DNA from 2 places in the Streptomyces sp. SCPE 10 genome. Region 2 is predicted to be linked to the other one. Evidence: riboswitches for the same ligand, from Rfam matches in the RefSeq annotation. Region 2 holds a riboswitch; the other holds the start of a gene.
What was found. Region 2 has a riboswitch for ZMP and ZTP ahead of ACSP97_RS33900 (bifunctional 5,10-methylenetetrahydrofolate dehydrogenase/5,10-methenyltetrahydrofolate cyclohydrolase). Riboswitches for the same ligand answer to the same signal wherever they lie in the genome.

Region 1 (4,398 bases), 2.7 Mb from region 2:
GGAGTAGATGGTGAGCAGGTTGGACACGCCCGGCTTCGCCTCCGCGTCGTAGCGGATCACCGTGTCGGTGTCGGTGACGGCGCTCTTGACCTTCTTGGCGGTGGTCTTCGGGTCGTCCAGCAGGTTGATGAGGCCCTTCGGCGTGGACGCCGACTTGCTCATCTTGATCGACGGGTCCTGGAGGTCGTAGATCTTCGCCGTCTCCTTGAGGATGTACGGCGACGGGATCGTGAACGTCTGCCCGAAGCGGCCGTTGAACCGCTCGGCCAGGTCCCGGGTCAGCTCGATGTGCTGGCGCTGGTCCTCGCCGACCGGCACCTCGTTGGCCTGGTACAGCAGGATGTCCGCGACCTGGAGGATCGGATAGGTGAACAGGCCCACGGAGGCCCGCTCGGCGCCCTGCTTGGCGGACTTGTCCTTGAACTGGGTCATCCGGCTCGCCTCGCCGAAGCCGGTGAGGCAGTTCATCACCCAGGCCAGCTCGGCGTGCTCCGGGACGTGGCTCTGCACGAACAGGGTGCAGCGGTCCGGGTCCAGGCCGGCGGCGAGCAGCTGGGCGGCGGCCAGGCGGGTGTTGGCCCGCAGTTCCTTCGGGTCCTGCGGGACCGTGATCGCGTGCAGGTCGACGACCATGTAGAAGGCGTCGTGACTCTCCTGGAGCGACACCCACTGGCGGACGGCGCCGAGGTAGTTGCCGAGGTGGAACGAGCCGGCGGTGGGCTGGATACCGGAGAGCACGCGAGGCTTTTCAGCAGAGGCCATGTCCCCCATTGTCTCATCGGCCGAGGGTGGCACCGGCCCCTGAGGTGGGGCGCGGTCTCCCCCGCCCCACCGGCGCGGCTCAGCCCAGGTCGACTTCCGGGTAGAGCGGGAAGCCCGACACCAGGTCCGTCGCCCGCTGGGCGATCTCCTGCGCGACCTTCTCGTCCAGCACGTGGGCGGCCTTGCTCGGGGCGCCCGACTTGGTGGTGCCCGGCTCGGTGGTGGTCAGCACGCGGTCGATCAGGCCCGCCACCTCGTCCATCTCCGCCGTGCCGAGGCCGCGGGTGGTCAGGGCGGGGGTGCCGATGCGGATGCCGGAGGTGTACCAGGCGCCGTTGGGGTCGGCCGGGATGGCGTTGCGGTTGGTGACGATGCCGGAGTCGAGGAGCGCGGCCTCGGCCTGACGGCCGGTGAGGCCGTAGGAGCCGGCGACGTCGATCAGGTTGAGGTGGTTGTCGGTGCCGCCGGTGACGAGGGTGGCGCCCCGCCGCATCAGGCCCTCGGCGAGCGCGCGGGAGTTGTCCACGATCCGCCGGGCGTAGTCCTGGAAGGAGGGCTGCCGGGCCTCGGCCAGGGCGACCGCCTTGGCGGCCATGACGTGCGGCAGCGGGCCGCCGAGGACCATCGGGCAGCCGCGGTCGACCTGGTCCTTGAGGGAGTCGTCGCACAGCACCATGCCGCCGCGCGGGCCGCGCAGCGACTTGTGGGTGGTGGTGGTGACGATCTGGGCGTGCGGGACCGGGTCGAAGTCGCCGGTGAGGACCTTGCCGGCGACGAGGCCGGCGAAGTGGGCCATGTCGACCATGAGGGTCGCGCCGACCTCGTCGGCGATCTCGCGCATGATCCGGAAGTTCACCAGGCGGGGGTAGGCCGAGTAGCCCGCGACGATGATCAGCGGCTTGAACTCGCGGGCCTGGGCGCGCAGGGCCTCGTAGTCGATGAGGCCGGTGGCCGGGTCGGTGCCGTAGGAGCGCTGGTCGAACATCTTGCCGGAGATGTTGGGGCGGAAGCCGTGGGTGAGGTGGCCGCCGGCGTCCAGGGACATGCCGAGCATCCGCTGGTTGCCGAAGGCCTGGCGCAGCTCGGCCCAGTCGGCGTCGGTGAGGTCGTTGACCTGGCGGGCGCCGGCCTTCTCCAGGAAGGGGACCTCGACGCGGTCGGCGAGCACGGCCCAGAAGGCGACGAGGTTGGCGTCGATGCCGGAGTGCGGCTGGACGTAGGCGTGCCGGGCGCCGAAGAGTTCCCGGGCGTGCTCGGCGGCCACGGACTCGACGGTGTCGACGTTGCGGCAGCCGGCGTAGAAGCGGCGGCCGACGGTGCCCTCGGCGTACTTGTCGCTGAACCAGTTGCCCATCGCGAGGAGGGTGGCCGGCGAGGCGTAGTTCTCCGAGGCGATCAGCTTGAGCATCGCGCGCTGGTCGGTGACCTCCTGGCCGATGGCGTCGGCGACCCGCGGCTCCACGGCGCGGACCACGTCGAGGGCGGCGCGGAAGGCGGTGGACTCGGTGGACAGGGGCTCTGGCATGGGGACCTCCGGACGGTGTGCGTTCAGCGTTCACGTTCGGCCCAGGCGCACGGCACTGTTTTCCCGCGAGGCCGCTCCCCGATGGTCCGTCCCATCCCAGCGCGCCAGTCACGGCCCGTGCTCAGCGTACCGGGCGGGCGCGGGGCGCAAGATCCGACGTCCACCATGCGGGCGAGGGCGGCCGGAAAACCGCTTGCCGGTCCGGCGTCCCGCCTCCAAGATCATCCGGTTCGGAAATCAAACTCACTTCTGAAGCTTGGATGAAGATGCGAAGACTCTGTCTGCTGCTCGTGGCGGTCCTGGCCGCGGTCACCGGGGTGGTGGCCCTGCCGGTGTCGTCCGCGTTCGCGGCGTCGGCACCGCCGTCCTCCACCGGCCAGCGCTGGGCCCTCAAGGTGAACGGTCTCTACATCGCCGCCGAGGTGAACGACTCCGGCGACCAGAACGGCAAGCTGCGGGCCCGCTCGACCTCCGTCGGCAGCTGGGAGACCTTCAGCCTGCACACCGACAACATCTCCGGCGTGGGCTACGGCACGACCATCACGCTGCGCAACGAGGAGAACGGCCTCTACGTCACCTCGGAGATCGGCACCACCGGCAGCCAGGCGGGCATGCTGCGCGCCCGGGGCACCAACACCGGCTCCTGGGAGCGCTTCTACGTCGTCCCGCAGAGCGACGGCACGTACGCGCTGAAGTCCGCCGCCAACGGCCTCTACGTCACGGCCGAGTTCAACTACACCGGCGGCGACCAGGGTCTGCTGCGCGCCCGTTCCAGCACGGTCGGCAGCTGGGAGCGGTTCACCTTCGAGAAGGTCGGCGGCACCGGCGACACGACGGCGCCGCCCGCATCGGCCGTGAAGGCCTCGGGACGGCACGACATCGCCTCGTGGAACCTGTGCGCGAACAACAACACGAGCGCGGCGTGCAAGCTCCAGTACGCCGACGCGGACACGGTCGCCTCCGGTGTCGCCGGTGACCTGGCCGGTTCGCTCGGCCACCGGCCGGAGGCGGTCTTCTTCCAGGAGATCTGCGAGAAGGCGGTCAAGCCGCTGGAACTCCAGCTGGAGAGCCGGCTCGGCGGCGGCTGGGACGTGCGGTTCGCGCCCACGTACTACAAGGTCGTCGACGCGGACGGGTCGACCGATCCGACGCTCATGGCCCAGAAGACCTGCATGGACAGCACCAGCGGCACCGACCGCGGCTCCTTCGGCATCGCCCTCGCGGTCAAGGACACCAACACCTGGTACCGCGGGTACACGCTGCCCTCCCCCGCCGGCAAGGAACAGCGGCCCGCGCTGTGCGCCACCGTCCCCGAGGACGGCACGGTCTACTGCGACGCGCACCTCAGCAGCGGCCACTACCTCGACGCCAACGGCAAGGAGGCCGGCGACGACCCCGACGGCAGCAAGCGCAAGGAGCAGGCCGCCGCGCTGCGGTCCATCGTGGACGGCCTGCAGGGCGCCGGGTACACGGCCTTCTACGGCGGCGACCTGAACACGACCACGGCGGACGTGTCCTACCTCGACACCCTGTACTCCGGTCACCAGGAGTGCGGTCAGGCGACCCCGGACGCGGCGCACACCGGTGCGCCCACCGACGGCAACAACAAGATCGACTACATCTTCGGTCCGGTCGGCCCGTCGTACGGCTGCGAGGTCGTGGACCCGGGGCTCTCCGACCACCGAGTGATCCACGCGACCGTCACCTTCTGAGCCGGCTCCGCCCGCCGGCCCCTCCGTCCACCGGAGGGGCCGGTTCCTCAGAGGATCACGTGCGGCAGGAAGCGGGCGTACTCGTCGGTGACGGGACCCGCCGACTCGCGGATGCCGAGGCCCGCCGGTTCGCCGTCGACGACCCAGGCGCCGAGGACGACGTGGTTGCCGTCGAAGACGGGCAGCGGGGCGAGTTGCTGGTAGCAGCAGGCATCGGGGCGCGTCGCGGACGCGCTGCCCGGCGGGTGCAGGGTGATGCCCTCGCCCTCGCGGCCCAGCAGGGGTTTGGCCACGTAGCCGGTGGCGGCGAGGTCGCGCGGGCCGTCGAGGTGGGCGGGGAGCAGGTTGGGGTGGCCGGGGTACAGCTCCCAGAGGACGGCCAGCAGGGCCTTGTTGCTC
Region 2 (4,398 bases):
AAGTCACCGGGCGCCACCTCGGTGACGCCGTCGCCGACCGACTCCACGACACCCGCGGCCTCGTGGCCGAGGAGGAAGGGGAAGTCGTCGGAGATGCCGCCCTGCTTGTAGTGCAGGTCGGTGTGGCACACGCCGCAGGCCTGGACGCGTACGACGGCCTCGCCCGGCCCCGGATCCGGCACCACGATCGTCTCGACTCGTACGGGCTCGTTCTTGCCCGGTGCGATCACGCCGCGTACTTCCTGCGCCATGGTCCGTTCCTTCCATCGATTGCTTACGGTGCAGACCCTACGCGCGTGCGACCAGGGACGGGACGGGCCACGGCGGTGACCGTTGATCTTTCCACCGGTGGGCCGCCGGGCACGCCGACGGAGCCTGACCGCGACCGCGGCGTCCGGGGACCGACGGTGATGGCAATCTCTTTGCGGGGCGCAGGGAATCGCCTGGTGTGTGCGCCCGTCCGGCCGTGCCTCAATGGAGGCATGCTCGCTGATGGCCACACGGGGCGTACCGCATTCCTGTTCTCGGCCGGTGACTCGCCGCTGCCCGGGACGGGCCGTGAACTGGCGGCGGCGTTCCCGCTGTTCGCGAAGACGCTGGACGAGGTGTGCGGGCGTCTGGACCCGTATCTGCAACTGCCGCTGAAGTCAGTGATGTTCGCGGCCCCCGGCACCCGGGCGTCGGCGCTGCTGGACCGGGTGCCGTTCGCGGGCCCCGCGGTCTTCGCGCTCCAGGTGGCGCAGTACCGGCTGCTGCGCGGCTGGGGTGTGCGGCCCGATGTGCTGTTCGGGCACGCGGCCGGACGGATGGCCGCCGCGTACGCCGCCGGGGTCTTCTCCCTCCCGGACGCGTGCCACGCGGTCGGCACGCTGGCCCGGCTGCTGGACGGCGCGCGCGGCGACGGAGCGCCGGGCGAGCTGCTGGCCGCGTACGGCCGTACGCTCGCCACGCTCCATCCCCGCCCGCCGCGGCTGCCCCTGGTCTCCGACGTCACCGCCCGCCCGGTGGCCGCCGAGACCGCCGATCCGGGGTTCTGGCTGTCCGCGGCGCCGTCCCGGTTCGCGGACGCGGCCGCCCTGCTGCACCGGGAGGGGGTGCGTACCTGGCTGGAGCTGGGCCGGGAGGACGGCCTGACCCGCGCGCTCCCCGGCTGTCTGCCGCCGGGCACCGCCGCCGGCTCGGCCCGTGCCGTGGCGCGGGACTGGGCGGTGCTGGCGGCGGACCGCGACACGCGCCTCGGAAGCGGGCGGGCCTGACGAGGACGGTTCGGGCCGGTGGGTCAGGCCTGTACGGCCGGCAGCAGGCCCGTCACCGGTGCCACGAGGTCGGTGATCTGGTGCAGCTCGCCGAGGCGGTTCAGCTCGCTCACCTGGTTCAGGGACTTGAGCTGCTCGGAGACCTTCGGCATCCGCGCCCGCTGCTCCGCGGGCAGGTCGCCTGCGGTGACCGTGTCGAGCACGGTCATGGGGTTGAGCCGCCCGGGGTGCGCGGCGCTCGCGTCGGCCGCGGCGAGGGGGGCGGCCAGGCCGGTGACCCCGGCGGCGAGGCCGAGGGCGGCGACGATACGGCGTGTTGACTTCATGCCCTCAGCAACGGCGGCGGTCCCCGGCCGGACACGGGCGGCGGCCCCCGCTCACCCGTGAGGCGGAGCCGGCCCCGTGCGCTTGCCGAGGCCGCCGGGCCGGAGGAGTCTCGAAGACGGGGCCCCTGCGGCCCGGCCGCGCGGCGGGCCGTGAGCGTCTTGAGGAGGTCACCATGGGCAGTGCTACGGGTTCCGCCTTCGACACCGAGACACTGCGCCGGGGCATCGAGGGAACCACCGGGAACACCCTGCTGGCCCTGTACGCGGACGACGCGGAGGTCCGCATCGTCGACCACAACGCCCAGCCGAGCCACCCCCGGGTGCTGCACGGCCGCGGCGAGATCGCCGAGATGCTGGACGACATCTACCGCCGCGACATGACGCACAAGCTGGACCAGTGCGTGGTCCAGGGCGATCACGCCGCGTTCACCGAGTCCTGCCAGTACGGGGACGGCACCAAGGTTCTCGCCGAGTCCATGATCACACTGCGGGACGGGAAGATCTCCCGGCAGATCCTGATCCAGGCATGGGACGAGTAGGCAGACGGTTTGCGCGGTTCCAGGTCAGCACCCGGCTGACCTGGTCGTTCTCGGCTCGCGCGGGCCTGGGGCGGGCGCGGCCCCGGCGGCGGGGGCCGGTCTTCGCGGCGAGCCTGCCGATGTCCGCGGCCCTGCTGCGGTCCGCGCTGAGGACGCTGCGCCCGCGGGCTCCGCTGCCGCGCGCCCGGCGCCGGCAGCGCCCGTGAACGCCTCGGTTAGTCTGTACGCGGGCCGTGACTGGCGCTGAGGTGGAGCACCACCGGGGAGCGGCCCGTGGTGGATGCCGCGCGCCTGGGCGAGAGACTCGATCCAGCTCAGGAGTGTGCCGCATGACCCAGGCCCGTCTCATGGACGGAACCGCCCTCGCCCGTCGCATCGTGGAGGACACCGCGCGCCGGGCCGCGGAACTCACGGCGCGCACCGGCGTCGTTCCCTGTCTCGCCACCGTGCTGGTCGGTGAGGACCCGGCGTCCGTCACCTACGTCCGGATGAAGCAGAACCGCTGCCGCAAGGCCGGCATCGCCTCCCGCCACGTGGCCCTGCCCGCCACCACGACCACCGGGGAACTGGTGGGCACGCTGCGGGAGTTGTCGGAGGACCCGGAGGTGCACGGCATCCTGCTCCAGCACCCGGTGGGCGAACACGTCGACGAGCGGGCCGCGTTCGAGGCGATCGCGCCTCAGAAGGACGTCGACGGCGTCACCTTCGCCTCCTTCGCCACCATGAGCTTCGGCCTGCCGGGCTTCGTGTCCTGCATGCCGGGCGGCATCCTGCGGCTGCTCGACGAGTACGGCGTCGACCCGGCCGGGAAGCGGGCCGTGGTGGTGGGCCGCAGCGCGATCCTCGGCAAGCCGGTGGGCATGCTGCTGCTGGCGCGGGACGCGACGGTGACGTACTGCCACTCGCGCACCCGGGATCTGTCGACGGCGGTGCGCGAGGCGGACATCGTCGTCGCGGCGGTCGGCCGGCCGCGGCTGATCCGGGGCCAGGACATCAAGCCGGGGGCGGTCGTGATCGACGCCGGCTACAACCCGGGCAACGTCGGCGACGTCGACTTCGACTCGGCCGTGGAGCGGGCCTCGTTGATCACCCCGGTGCCCGGCGGCGTCGGCCCGATGACCATCGCCACGCTGCTGGAGCAGACGGTCACCGCCGCGGAGACGGCCACCGCCCGCCTCGCGACGGCCTGAGGAACGGACGGCTCGGGGCGCAGGGTGCGGCACCCGGCGCCCCCGGACCGGACCGGTCCGGTCTCCGCCGCCCCGCCCCGAGAAGAGACCCCGACCGCTTCACTCCATGGTGAGCACCATCCGGAACCGCGCCCTCCCGGCCAGCATCTTCTGGAACGCGGCGTCGGCGTCACCGAGCGGGGTCTTCTCCGTCATGGGGCGGATGCCGTGCAGCACGCTGAAGGCCATGGTGTCCTCCACGTCCTTCGAGGTGCCGGACGGGTGGCCGCGGACGACCCGGCCGGCCATGAGGAGCTGGGCCGGGCTGATGTCCAGGGGCGCGGTGTCGGCGCCGATGGCGACCAGCTCCCCGCGGGGGGCGAGGCCGTCCACGGTGGCCGAGATGGCCTCCGAGTTCCCCGCGGTGGCGAGGACGACCTTGGCGCCGCCCAGGGCCTGCAGCGCCTCGGCGACCGGGGTGGCGGAGGTGCTGTCGACGTAGTGGTGGGCGCCGAGCTGACGGGCGAAGTCGGCCTTCTGCGGCCCCCGGGCGATCGCCACGGTCTCGAAGCCCATCGCGACCGCGTACTGCACCCCGAGGTGTCCGAGGCCGCCGAGGCCGAGCACCGCGACCAGGTCTCCCGGTCGGCCGGGGCTGCGGCGCAGCCCGTTGAACGTGGTCACGCCGGCGCAGGCCAGCGGCCCGGCGTCGCTCGCGGCCAGCGCCTCGGGGATCCGGGCCAGGGCGTCGACGGGCGCGATCACCTTCTCGGCGAAACCGCCGTCGTAGGTCCAGCCCGGCACCTTCAGGTTGTCGCACACGATGAAGTCGCCCTCGCGGCAGGGACCGCAGTGGCCGCAGCTGCCGCCGAACCAGCCCACGGCCACCCGGTCGCCGGTCTGCCAGCCGCGTTCACGCACCCCCTCGCCCAGCTCCTCGATCCGCCCGGCGATCTCGTGCCCCGGCACGTCGGGGAACGTCACGCCCGGCAGTCCGCCGCCGACGAAGAGGGCGTCGCTGTGGCAGACGCCGCACGCCTCGACGGCGATCCGCACATGGCCGGGCCCCGGCTGCGGCACCTCGCGCTCGACCAGCTCGAAGGTGCCG

Region 1: linked by a shared signal. The riboswitch ahead of ACSP97_RS21960 (glycine hydroxymethyltransferase) and the one ahead of ACSP97_RS33900 (bifunctional 5,10-methylenetetrahydrofolate dehydrogenase/5,10-methenyltetrahydrofolate cyclohydrolase) in region 2 are both predicted to bind ZMP and ZTP.

What each region holds. Positions count from the first base shown of each region.
Region 1 covers NZ_CP197069.1:4,717,787-4,722,184, reverse strand. Annotated here, with positions in the region: gene trpS (tryptophan--tRNA ligase) at 1-771, opposite strand, end outside; gene ACSP97_RS21960 (glycine hydroxymethyltransferase) at 842-2,287, opposite strand; ZMP/ZTP riboswitch at 2,320-2,409, opposite strand; gene ACSP97_RS21955 (fascin domain-containing protein) at 2,548-3,999, shown strand; gene ACSP97_RS21950 (glutathionylspermidine synthase family protein) at 4,047-4,398, opposite strand, start outside.
Region 2 covers NZ_CP197069.1:7,462,687-7,467,084, reverse strand. Annotated here, with positions in the region: gene ACSP97_RS33925 (S-(hydroxymethyl)mycothiol dehydrogenase) at 1-251, opposite strand, end outside; gene ACSP97_RS33920 (acyltransferase domain-containing protein) at 483-1,256, shown strand; gene ACSP97_RS33915 (hypothetical protein) at 1,280-1,582, opposite strand; gene ACSP97_RS33910 (nuclear transport factor 2 family protein) at 1,756-2,121, shown strand; gene ACSP97_RS33905 (hypothetical protein) at 2,109-2,327, shown strand; ZMP/ZTP riboswitch at 2,345-2,425, shown strand; gene ACSP97_RS33900 (bifunctional 5,10-methylenetetrahydrofolate dehydrogenase/5,10-methenyltetrahydrofolate cyclohydrolase) at 2,451-3,311, shown strand; gene ACSP97_RS33895 (alcohol dehydrogenase) at 3,411-4,398, opposite strand, start outside.